DNA from 3 places in the uncultured Acetobacteroides sp. genome. Region 3 is predicted to be linked to each of the others. Evidence: riboswitches for the same ligand, from Rfam matches in the RefSeq annotation. Region 3 holds a riboswitch; each other region holds the start of a gene.

Region 1 (4,194 bases), 560 kb from region 3:
ATAAAAAGCTTGGCGGTATTGGCGATATACTTTCGGAGCAGCTTCGGAATCTCTCTGCGAAATATAATAATGGACGAAAAATTGATGTAATCAACCAGCGTTTGGGCTACATGGTACGCTCTGGTGCCCCTGATGCTCTTGATAGCATTGTGCCCATGGCTTTTGGTAACCTTGCGCTCGATCTTATTCTTAAAGGTACCTGTGGCAGGCTGGTGAGCTTGCGTAATGGTCGGTACGACAATGTTCCTATCGACGTTGTAACCAGCTACAAGAAAAAGGTTGACATCGAAAAGTTCTACGACAAGGAACGGTATCGTCCACGGTACGAAAATTTCAACGATAAGCCGCAGCTTATCATGACAAGCGACTTCTAGGCAGATAAATAAGGGAGAGGTTTTTATCTCTCCTTTTACTTGAATAATTGTAGTAAGTATTCATCACTCTTCTAATGTCTCTATTTTTGAGTGTTAAATCTAAAAGACGAATCTCGTGTTTGTAGTTCAATCTGCTACAATAAAAACATCACTTTGTGTCGTTTTGTAGCTTAATCGATGATTGGTGCGATAAATTGTAATGTATAATAGTTTCGTTAGTGATAAATTTGTTAAAATCGTTTTTGCTAAACGAAAAACTATTACTTTTGGTGGTATCAGAAAACGCAATCATATGGAAAATTTAGATTGGGGTAAGTTGCCTTTCGGTTACATAAAAACTGACTACAACGTCCGCTGTACATTTAAAGATGGGAAATGGGGCGAATTAGAGGTGTCTGATTCGGAGTATCTCCCAATTCATATTGCCGCAACAGGACTTCATTATGGGCAAGAAGCATTTGAAGGCTTGAAGGCTTATAGAGGTAAGGATGGTAAAATCCGCCTTTTCCGTTGGATCGAGAATGCAAAACGGTTACATCGGTCAGCCGAAGGTATTCTTATGGCTCCAGTTCCTGAAAAGCTTTTCGAAGAGGCTATCCTTAAGGTTGTGAAACTTAACGAGCGCTTTGTACCACCTTACGGTACTGGTGCATCGCTATATATCCGTCCCGTTCTTTTTGGTTCGGGTGCCGAGGTTGGCGTTAAGCCAGCTAAGGAGTATACCTTTATTGTATTTGTAAGCCCCGTAGGTCCTTACTTCAAGGAAGGTTTTAAACCTGTTAAAATTGCTATTGTAAAGGATAGCGACCGTGCTGCTCCGCTAGGTACAGGAACCTTAAAGGTTGGCGGTAACTATGCAGCTAGCTTACGCGGCGTAGTCGAAACTCACGATAAGGGCTACGGTTCTCCTTTGTACCTTGATGCGAAGGAAAAGAAGTATATCGACGAGATTGGTGCTGCCAACTTCTTTGGTATTAAGGATAACATGTACATTACCCCTAAGAGCACGAGTATTCTTCCATCTATAACCAACATGAGTATACTTACGTTGGCTGAAGATCTTGGACTTAAACCTGTGCGTCGTCAAATTCCAGTGGAGGAACTCGAAACTTTTGAAGAGGTTGGCGCTTGCGGTACTGCTGCAGTGATCTCTCCAATTGGTGAAATTGCCGATCTGGAAACCGGAAAGGTTTACAAGTATTGTAAAGATGGTTGTCCTGGTGCATGGTCAACTAAGCTTTACGAAACTCTTGTTGGTATTCAGTATGGCGATATTCCCGATCCTCACGGATGGGTAACCATTGTTGAGTAAGCAATAAAATAGCAATCAGCATAGAAGGGCGGCAGTTTGTCGCCCTTCATTTTTAGATAATTGTCGAAAAAAGGCTACATTTGTGCCCGATTTGGCGATCTTGCAAACAACGTAAGATTAAAGGGAATCCGGTTAAAATCCGGAGCTGTACCCGCAGCTGTAAGTTCTAGTAGCAGCCTTTAATGTTTTTACCACTGTCAGCTGATGATGGGAAGGTTTTAAAGGTGGAACGAGCCAGAAGACCTGCCTGTATCATGGGTAAAATATCAACTTTCGGGAATAAAAGTTTAAGGAATGACACGTTTTAGAGCCTTTCTGGCAATTGTATTGGTTTCTCTGCTGTTTAGCGCTTGCTCTTCCAAGAAAAATGGCAACGGCGAATCGTCAACTTCTGGTTCGTCCTACTTCTCCGAGAAAATAACCCTTAAATACCTTCGCGGATTTAGCATCAGCTACAGCGGCAGCTACGCCACGGTTGATGTTCGCGATCCGTTCGACTCCACTAAGCTGCTTAAGCGCTACATTCTTATCGATCGCACGAAATCTACCCCTTCGGGATTACCCAAAGGCATTGTCGTGAAGGTTCCTGTCGAAAAATCGGCCTGCTTTTACGGCTTAACGGTAAACGAAATGGCTCGCCTTGGGGTAAATCAAACCATAACTGGCGTTGCAGAGCCTCAGTACGTAAAGGATAGCCTTGTACAAGCGAAGCTTAAGCAGGGGAAGATAGCGAATCTTGGCGAAGTGGCGCAGGCTAACGTAGAGCGCATCATCGAAGCGAACCCTGAGATCTTGGTTGTTTCACCCATATCGGGTGGTCCACTTAACAAGATTGAGCAAACGGGTGTTCCGCTGGTGTACGACTGCTCGTACCTCGAAAATACCCCTTTGGCGCGTGCCGAATGGATCAAGTTCATCTCCTTATTCTTTAAGAAGGAGGCGCTTGCCAACAAAATGTTCGATAGCGTTGATGCCCGGTACAACCGTGTTGCAAAAATTGCGAAGGCTGCCAAGTCGCATCGTCCTACCGTATTCACCGAAAAGAAATTCGGACAGGTGTGGTACACCCCTGGAGGTCGCAGTTACATGGCTCGCTTCCTCGAGGATGCTGGTGCAGACTATATTTGGAAGGATGATAAGAGTACAGGTTCGCTTTCGCTGAATTTCGAATCGGTGCTGGCTAAAGCATCGAATGCCGACTACTGGATCATCAAGACCAACACCCCATACGTGTTCACCTACGCCCATCTCGAAAAGGAGTTCGGTCTTTACAGCAGCTTCAAGGCGTTTAAAGAAGGCTCCATCATCAACTGCGATACGGGAAGAACTCCCTACTACGAGGATGGCTATCTCGAACCAGACGTCATCCTTAGCGATCTTGTAAACATCTTCCATCCGGAGCTGCTGCCCGGCTATGTTCCAAAGTACTTCCAAATGCTGGCACGATGAGCATGTCCGCAGTAAGGCGTAAGCGGGGCCAAAGCATACGCATCATGGTAGGCGTGGGGTTGCTGATCCCTCTTCTGATGCTGATGAACATCGCCTGGGGAACGGTGTCCATTCCATTGGGAAAAGTGTTCTCCATCCTTTTTAGTTCCGACACATCAAACGTTGCTTGGTGCAACATCGTATGGATGTCGCGCATGCCCCAGTCGATTACAGCCATGCTGGCGGGCGCTGCCCTTGCGGCCTGCGGGCTGATGATGCAGACGCTCTTCCGCAATCCGCTTGCCGATCCTTCAATCTTAGGAATTAGCACGGGGGCAAATCTTGGCGTGGCCATTATGGTGCTATCCCTTAATGGGTCGATGATCGCTGGAACGGTTATGGGCTACACGGCCAACATCCTTGCTGCATTTCTGGGGGCGCTAGTGGTGCTCTTCATCATTCTTTCGCTATCGGCAAAGATAAAGAATACGGCCATGCTGCTTATTGTGGGTATCATGATAGGCTTCATGGCATCGTCCATCATCTCTGTTCTTAACTTTTACGCCTCGAAGGAGAATATTCAAATCTTCGTGCTTTGGGGGATGGGCGATTTCTCGAACGTAACCTGGAACGAGATGCCCTCCTTTGCCATCGCCTCGATTATCGGGGTTATGGTTGCCCTTTTACAGATTAAGCCGCTGAACGCGCTGCTGCTGGGCGAGAACTACGCCTCCAACTTGGGGGTTAACGTTAAGCGGGCGCGATACTCCATACTGCTGGGGGCTGGCCTGCTAATTGCAGCCATTACGGCCTTCTGCGGCCCGATATCCTTTATAGGTCTGGCCGTTCCGCACGTAGCGCGCATGCTGCTCGGAACCTCCAACCACAAGACGCTGCTGCCTGCCACCATTCTGCTTGGCTCTGTGGTTGCTCTTTTTTGCAACCTGCTCACCACGCTGCCCGGCGAGGGAGGAATTATCCCCATTAATGCCGTAACTTCGATGCTTGGTGCGCCAGTTGTCATATACGTGATCTTTAACCGTCGTAAGCTTCAATACTTTTCGTGATGAGTGCAAGGAA
Region 2 (4,194 bases), 570 kb from region 3:
AAACTGTAGCGTGGCGCCAACAAGTAGGGCCGCATAAAGAAGCTTCTTCATCTTTCTATTTTTTGTTTATTGTTGATTATTCCTGTTGTAGGTGCATTCTGCGGCTAATTCTACCTTCCAAAGCTTACCGATATCCCGGCCTGAAAGGTTCTTAGCGGAAGCGCATAGCCTTTTTGCATCTGATACTCCTCGTTCCAGATATTATCTATTCGGGCGAATGGGCGTAACCCTCCCCAGTTGAAATCGAATGTTTTGTCCACTGCAACAGAGGCCACCCAAAACGGATTCAGCCAGTCGGTGTTGCCGATGTAGTAGCGCCTACCCGTATACGATTGCGTATACCTAATGCTAAACGATTTCGCTTGAACGTAAATGGCCGCGCTTCCCTTGTACTTGGGGGTATACATCAGCTGCATCCCCTTTGTCGGCGATTCTTTTGTTTGATCTGTCGATCGGGTGAACATCCCCGACACATCTACCCCCAGCGTCATTCTATCCACCTGCTGTTTCACCGTAATGCTGGCTTCCGCGCCTCTCGACCATGCCTTTCCCACGTTTATCGGGCTCCATACTGATCCGTTTGGCTTCCACTGAATCCAGTTGTTTACATTGTTATTAAAAGCCGCAGCTTTCATCGACAGCAAAAAACCATTCTTTGTATGTAGGTAGTCCAGCCCCAGCTCTTCGCCGTAGCCCTCTTCTGGTTTTAAGTCCTGATTACCCCATCCCTTCCAGTACAGATCGTTAAACGAAGGAATACGGTAGTTCCTCGATGCATTCCCCCTTAGTTGAAGCCCCTTCATCAACCTTTTTTGTATTCCCACCGACCATGTCATGGGCGATGCCTTTCCATCAACCAGCTCCTGTCGGATGCTAGCAAAGCTCTCCAGCCCTATATCATCAGCTTTAAAGCGATATCCCAGCACCCCGGCTGGCCGGTAGCGCTCCTTGATCTCAGGATAGTTGGTCGAGGTTGCTCTCTCGTACGATGCGTTGATTCCCCCCTCCAGCGTACTCTCAGCGCTAAGCTTTACGATGGCTTCCCCCTCCAGCAATCCCTGAGTGGTGTGGTGGTTCGATCGTTCTATGCCAGGGTTGCGGTAGTTTTCCCAGTCGCTAAACAAGGCCGACTTAATGTTGAAGTCAACCCGGTGGCGAGTGGCCTGCCACTGTGCAGTTGCCCTTAAAAAATGGTTGTAGTCGTACTCGCTGCTCATGGTGTTGCTCACCATCGGCGGGTACTGGTTGTAACCATCCTGCCCCCAGAGCGATACCACCATCCTGTCGTTGCCCGTTAGCGCAAACGTGCCGGTTTCCATTATTCCTCCCTTGCGGTAGCGGGCGTTTATCTGCCTGTCGCGGTTGTCGCTGCTGGTAATCTTGTAGTTGTTCTCGGCTTCCGTATAGAATAGGCGAGAGGATATCGCCATTTTGGCCCCGCTGTAGGTATATTTGGCTCCGGTATAGGTCAGTCCGTAGCTGCCCACCGACTGCATCACCTCGCCGCTGCTTCCCGTTCCAAAAGGCAGCACATTGTCCAGGTGAATCACCCCACCAATGGCTCCGCTGCCAAACAGCGCGCCGTTTCCGCCCTGCTGCACCACCACCTGATCCACGAAGAAGGTTGGAATACTTCCAAAGCTAACGCCAGCATTCATCGAGCTCTGCAGGTTTATGCCATTCCAGAGCACCGCCGTGTGCGCCGAGCTCAGCCCTCGCAGCGAAACGTTCGAAGTTCCCCCAGGGCTGTAGCTATTCACGTTTACGCTAGCTTGATTCGATAAAAGATCGGTCAGCAGTGCGCTGCTGTTCTGCCTAAGCTCAGTAGGCGAGACGATTTTTAGTGATAGCCCCGACGAGTAGCGCTTCAGCTTGCTGCTAACCACCACCTCCTTCAGCCTTACCGTATCGGATGTGGTCTTTTCATCGATGGCTGTAGGGCCATATACGGACAGCGCGCTAAGTAGAAAAACGTTTAATAACATGTTTTAGAAATGATCAAAATCGTTAGCGATTCAACCACTTAAAACCTGCGAATAAAAAGAAGTGATGCGAAAAGTAATGTAAGATGAATTACATCGAGCTCTTTATCCGAAAGCTATAAATGTTCCAGTTTTGGCAGGTCTTCTGGCTTGCTCCCCTTTTATCCGCCTTCCCGTCCTCAATCGGACAGTGGCATTTGGATGGTGATAAAAGGTTTTGATGGAGCTTACAGCAGCGGTAACTGCTCGGGTTTCTCACCCGATTCCCTCTTCGCTCCGCTTGTGGCGGAGACCAAAACTGCGGCAAAGATAGATTTAATTTATCTTCCCAAAGGCGGCATTAGCTTTTTTTCTTCTCGAATTCCAGTCTCGTCTTCCCAAATGCAGTTACATGCAGATCTAGTCGCGGATTCCTCATCAACAAATAAATAATTTTCTGTAAGATGCTTGTTGATACAATAATAAGTATACATTTGCAGTAAGCTTTATTCAGAAACAGATGCAGGGCGAACGGATCTTCCAGTAGCTCTGCATCTTTTGTTTTACGACATCCCTTGTTAACCTTCCTCATTTACACCGCCTAATGCCAAATCTTGCTAAAAATAAGGCGTTTGGCTTTATGGTTTCATGTCTTTTCCGATAGACTCAGTAGCATTGTTAATGTAAACCATCCCATTTCTATATGGTAAACCATCGGCGAGCAAGCTAAACGGCACCCAACAACTTTTTCTCCGTAATCATCATGGCGAAGCTGGAGGCGTTAGCCGACATCCCAACTTTCCGACAACGGGATATACAAGATTGGCACGAATCCTTGTTTGAGCAAGGTCGCCTCCGCAGCATTTCTCAAAGTAGTAATCGCCTTAAGGCGATTACCTTATCTTAAGCCAAGACATTCTACCGCAACTGAGCGAGTTAATTCGTGCCAAGGGCTTTTCTTTTCTTCTGCCCTTCAAAAAGAAAAGAAGGTAGAGGTCTCTTCCTTTAGTAGATTGCTAGCGGCTATTAAGCGATTCTTGAATTCAGAGGCTATGTTCAAAAGGCAAAGGCTTATATGCTAAATCTAAGGCGTTTGGCGGATATTCGCAGAAATAGCTAACTTCGTGGCGGATGTGTTACGTTTGCATCCTTCATCTTAAATCTATATGCGACAAAGTAAAAAGGACGCTATTCGCCTCAACAAGCTGATTAGCGATGCAGGATTTTGCTCGCGCCGTGAGGCCGACGAGTATATTGCCCAAGAGCGTGTTACCGTAAATAGCCACACCGCAAAGGTTGGCGACCTCGCGTTTAAAACCGACTTTATTCGAATCGATGGCGAGCCCCTCCGCTTCGTCGAAAAGGTGGTCGAGCAAAAGCGAAAGCCTGAATTTCTCTCAAAGCGAGTTTCCCGGAATACGGCCGATGGATCCAAAAAGGAGAGACCAGTCAAAGCAGAAGCAGGTAAAAACGAAAAGTTCGCGGAAAAGAAGAAATCGAGCAATGCCGACAGCATTAAAAAGGATGCATCTAGCGCTTCTGCACCTTCAAAATCATCCCCTTCAAAACCCGATAAGAAGACAGGATCGGCAAAAAAGTGGTTTTCCGGGCGTAAAAAGTAGCGGTATTGCTGTATTCTTATTTATTCATTTTATAAGTTTGTAAGACCATTACGGCTAAGCCAAAAGCCAGCATTAAGCATGTTCCGAAAAATAGCTGCAACAATATCTTTGTTCACCCGAATTCCCATTGCCCGATGGATGTCTATTTCCCATGTCGATTATGGGCGTACGGCACCCTATTATGCAATTGCTGGATGGGTAGTAGGAGGTCTTACCGCGCTCGTCTTTTACCTGGTTGACTATCTTTTCACTCAGCCCGTTACGGTAGCAATCACCCTAACGTTCTCTATCTTCCTAACAGGAGGTTTACAGGAGGGGGGGCTGGCCTACTTCTTCGACAACCTCGGAGGAAGGCACGGGCAGCGCTTCTACATCAAGAACCGCACCGATAAGCAAATCGGAATCCAGGGCATTCTTGGCGTTGCTCTGGCTCTGATACTCCAGTTTTCCATTCTTCAGGAGCTAAGTCCTGCTCTAGTTCCCTGGCTAATACTTTCGGGCGAAAGCCTCTCGCGTTTGGCGACCATAACCCTGATTGACACCAATCGGTACTTACGTCCTAAAGAGGGGTACGATGCAGCCCCTGCTTTTGGTAAGTTAGGCGTAGATGG
Region 3 (4,194 bases):
TAATCCTACGCCGTTAACCTCAGCCAAAAGCGTACGCAAGCTGCGCGCATCAGGCTCTGGATAGCTGGTAATACCGGTTAATGCCTCCGATACCACACCCTGCAAGTCGGCAACGTACCCATCGTACCAAACGTTGGAGCTAAAGTTCCCTACAATAGGAACTCCACAAGCCTGTACATCATCTCCGTGACCAAAAAGCATAATCTCTTTTATTTAGTATCAAGACACAAGTATCAAGATATCTTTTGTCTTGCGTCTTGCGTCTAATATCTAATATCTATTTTCTAGTATCTCATAAACCTTCTTCATATCAACATGTCTTCTGATATGGTCGGCAAGCAGGTTGTACTGCTCCTCCTTAAACTCCTTGTAGTTGAAGGTTCTTGTTATGAGTTTCGATTGGAAAGGGGCTAGTAGATGATCTATCACAACGGCATTGTCGAGAATGCCGTGGATGTACGTCCCAAAGCAGCGGTTATCTACATGAACGCCATCGGCATTGCCGCCGCTAAGCGCATTTAGCGCCGATGCATTGCCCGAGAGCAGCTCCGTTTCGCCCATGTGTATCTCGTACCCCTCGCAGGTTGCAGGATTATCCAGAAAATTAAACTGTACCTGACGGGTAATTTTCTCGCCCAGCATGGTGGTTCGCACAGGTAACAAGCCCAATCCGGGCAGGGCGTCAATCGGACCCTCCACATGCTGCGGATCGCACACCTCCATGCCCAGCATTTGGTACCCACCGCAGATGCCCATCACCGTTTTGCCATCCCTATATGCCTTAACTATAGCCGTAGCAGCACCATTTTTGCGCAGCTCGTACAGATCGGCAATGGTAGATTTTGTTCCGGGGATGATGATGATATCCGCCTTCGAAATCTCATCGACGTTGTTGGAGTAGAAAAGATGCACGCGCTCGTCGCGCTCCAGCACGTCGAAATCGGTGAAGTTGGACATGTGGCGCAGCAGCACCACAACAACATTCACTTTGCCATCTACGGCGGTGCGGTTCTTTAGGTCGAGCATCACCGAATCTTCAGCCTCGATATGGATATCCTTAAAGTAGGGCACAACGCCAAGCACCGGCACCTTGCAAAGGTCCTCAATGATCTTAACGCCATCGGTAAATAGCGAAATATCGCCCCTAAACTTATTAATGATGATGCCCTTTACCAGCCTGCGCTCCTCTTCGGTGAGCAGTATCATCGTGCCGTAAACCGATGCTATTACACCGCCACGGTCGATATCGGCAACAAGAACTACAACGGCGCTGGCATGCTGCGCCATGGACATGTTAACCAGATCGCGCGAACGAAGATTTACCTCGGCAATGCTGCCGGCACCTTCCATAACAATGGGATTATAGGAGTTTTTTAGGCGATCGAAGGCAGAGTTTACCTCTGCGCGCAGCTGCTCGCGGTCGGCTCCGTTGAAGTAGTCGGCAGCGCTCTTGTTGCCCACTACCCTGCCGTTGAGTATTACTTGGCACATGCGGTCGGAGGTGGGCTTTAGCAAAAGGGGATTCATGTCGGTAGAGCAAGGTAAGCCTGCCGCCTCTGCCTGAACGGCCTGCGCACGACCAATCTCTAGCCCATCGGGAGTGGCATACGAGTTGAGCGCCATGTTCTGCGCCTTAAAGGGGGCTGGTTGGAAGCCATCCTGCAGGAATATGCGGCAGAATGCTGCAGCAATAACGCTTTTACCAACATCGCTGCCGGTGCCTGCAAACATTATCGGACGAAGGGAGTGCTTACTCATTCTCTTTTAGGATTCACGTTGCGTGATTGCTCTGCAAATAGGATAGGATGCGATTAATCCAGAGCTTAAAGAGAATCTTAAGAATCTGTATCGACCTGCTCTATTCCCGGAGCATCTGAATATGTTGATAATGGCAGGTCTTCTGGCTCATTCCCGTTTTGAAACCTTCCCAGCACCAGGTGCCAGTGGCTATTCTTCAAAACGTTTAGTGGAATTTACAGCTGCGGGTACAGCTCCGAAGTTTCATCGGATTCCCTTTTATCCTGCCCAAGCAGGATACCAATTATCGGACGCAAAGATGAGGATTTTTTATCAAAAGACGAGCTATCAGTTGAAGATATTCCAATAATAGGCAAGCACAACACCTTACCCTGCTACTTTTGCAATGACAAATTGACAGAACAACACCCTTAATTGCTCCGATAGAGACCGTAGCAGTCCGTAGGATCACCGTAGGATGTACGGAGGTCAAAATGTCATGCACAAGGTAGATTTTAGAAATCCATACCTACGACTACATACCCAATCCTCCCAAGTCGAGGTACGAGTACCAAGTCACAGAAACCGATATTGAGAAAAACATCGATAGCCAGCTGAAGCGCACCATCCTGGATCTTGTCCTATGCGCTCGCAACGAAAGCTGACCGCTGCTTTTCGAATTCCCATACTCAGCTTACAACCCCTTCCGTAAGGGCATAAAAAAAGCCCCCGACCTTTCGGTCGGGGGCTCTATAGGTTTGGCGGCCACCTACTCTCCCGCTTGGTGTAGCAGTACCATCGGCGCTGGCGGGCTTAACGGCCCTGTTCGGAATGGGAAGGGGTGGAGCCCCGCCGCCTAGCCACCTAAGTCTTCTTTTAGATCCTAGTATTTAGCACCTAGATCTTAGACTTCATAGCATATGCCATTCAATCCTCATATAGCGTCTAATATCTAGCGTCTAAAATCTTATATCTTTTAGATTTTGACATTCTTCGGACGAAGCGGCGTCTGCCCGCTAAGGGCGCGGCCCTCTCGGAGCTCGTTCGGGCAATTAGTACCGCTCGGCTAAGCGCATTGCTGCGCGTACACCTGCGGCCTATCAACGTGGTAGTCTCCCACGGCCCTTAAGGGAAGTCTCATCTTGAGGCAGGCTTCGCGCTTAGATGCTTTCAGCGCTTATCCCAACCGAGCGCGGCTACCCAGCGGTGCTCCTGGCGGAACAACTGGTACACCGGAGGCTCGTCCAACCCGGTCCTCTCGTACTAGGGTCAGACCCCCTCAAACTTCCTACGCCCGCAACAGATAGGGACCGAACTGTCTCACGACGTTCTGAACCCAGCTCGCGTGCCACTTTAATCGGCGAACAGCCGAACCCTTGGGACCTTCTCCAGCCCCAGGATGTGACGAGCCGACATCGAGGTGCCAAACCGCCGCGTCGATGTGAGCTCTTGGCGGCGATCAGCCTGTTATCCCCGGCGTACCTTTTATCCTTTGAGCGATGGCCCTCCCATGCGGAACCACCGGATCACTATGCCCTGCTTTCGCACCTGCTCGGCTTGTCGGCCTCACAGTCAAGCGCCCTTGTGCCATTGCACTCCACGCGCGGTTGCCATTCGCGCTGAGGGCACCTTGGGAAGCCTCCGTTACTCTTTTGGAGGCGACCACCCCAGTCAAACTACCCGCCAAGCGGTGTCTCCCTATCAGGGATTAGGCCCCGAAGTGGCGAAGGGCTGTATTTCAACGTCGGCTCCAACGATACTAGCGTACCGCCTTCACAGCCTCCAGCCTATCCTACACATCGCCACCCCAGAACCAGCGCTAAGCTGCAGTGAAGGTGCACGGGGTCTTTCCGTCCCGTTGCGGGTAATCGGCATCTTCACCGATACTACAATTTCACCGAGCTCACGGCTGAGACAGCGTCCAGATCGTTACACCATTCGTGCAGGTCGGAACTTACCCGACAAGGAATTTCGCTACCTTAGGACCGTTATAGTTACGGCCGCCGTTTACCGGGGCTTCGATTCAAAGCTTCTCTTACGATGACCTCTCCTCTTAACCTTCCGGCACCGGGCAGGTGTCAGGCCCTATACTTCACCTTTCGGTTTCGCAGAGCCCTGTGTTTTTGGTAAACAGTCGCCTGGACCTCTTCGCTGCGCCCCACGTCACCGTGGGGGCCCCTTATCCCGAAGTTACGGGGCTAGTTTGCCGAGTTCCTTAGCCGTGATTCACTCGAGCACCTCAGGATTCTCTCCTTGACCACCTGTGTCGGTTTGCGGTACGGGTGCCCAGCGCCTGATGCTTAGGGGGTTTTCTTGGAAGTCGGATTAGGGACGCTATCCGCTTGCCCGTGGGCTCGCGGTACTATCAGGTTCGGCAGGATCCGGCTATTAACCTACACCCTATACCTACACCCTTCAACCCGGCATTCCGTCGCCGGGCGGTCCTTTCACTCCTTC

Evidence for each region. A riboswitch is a leader RNA that binds a small molecule or an ion and turns the genes downstream of it on or off. The one in region 3 is predicted to bind cobalamin.
Region 1: it holds a riboswitch for cobalamin, as region 3 does, so the genes downstream of both, ACHZA1_RS12735 (ABC transporter substrate-binding protein) here and ACHZA1_RS10425 (cobyric acid synthase) in region 3, are expected to answer to the same signal.
Region 2: it holds a riboswitch for cobalamin, as region 3 does, so the genes downstream of both, ACHZA1_RS12765 (TonB-dependent receptor domain-containing protein) here and ACHZA1_RS10425 (cobyric acid synthase) in region 3, are expected to answer to the same signal.

Annotation. Positions count from the first base shown of each region.
Region 1 covers NZ_OY763328.2:3,076,923-3,081,116, forward strand. The annotation lists gene ACHZA1_RS12725 (ATP-dependent 6-phosphofructokinase) at 1-374, shown strand, start outside; gene ACHZA1_RS12730 (branched-chain amino acid aminotransferase) at 667-1,686, shown strand; cobalamin riboswitch at 1,762-1,952, shown strand; gene ACHZA1_RS12735 (ABC transporter substrate-binding protein) at 1,981-3,135, shown strand; gene ACHZA1_RS12740 (iron ABC transporter permease) at 3,138-4,181, shown strand; gene ACHZA1_RS12745 (ABC transporter ATP-binding protein) at 4,181-4,194, shown strand, end outside.
Region 2 covers NZ_OY763328.2:3,087,026-3,091,219, forward strand. The annotation lists gene ACHZA1_RS12760 (DUF5074 domain-containing protein) at 1-51, opposite strand, end outside; gene ACHZA1_RS12765 (TonB-dependent receptor domain-containing protein) at 111-1,985, opposite strand; cobalamin riboswitch at 2,100-2,294, opposite strand; gene ACHZA1_RS12770 (S4 domain-containing protein) at 3,128-3,583, shown strand; gene ACHZA1_RS12775 (adenosylcobinamide-GDP ribazoletransferase) at 3,662-4,194, shown strand, end outside.
Region 3 covers NZ_OY763328.2:2,515,917-2,520,110, reverse strand. The annotation lists gene ACHZA1_RS10430 (aminotransferase class I/II-fold pyridoxal phosphate-dependent enzyme) at 1-201, opposite strand, end outside; gene ACHZA1_RS10425 (cobyric acid synthase) at 271-1,758, opposite strand; cobalamin riboswitch at 1,873-2,057, opposite strand; rRNA gene rrf (5S ribosomal RNA) at 2,494-2,605, opposite strand; rRNA gene ACHZA1_RS10415 (23S ribosomal RNA) at 2,769-4,194, opposite strand, start outside.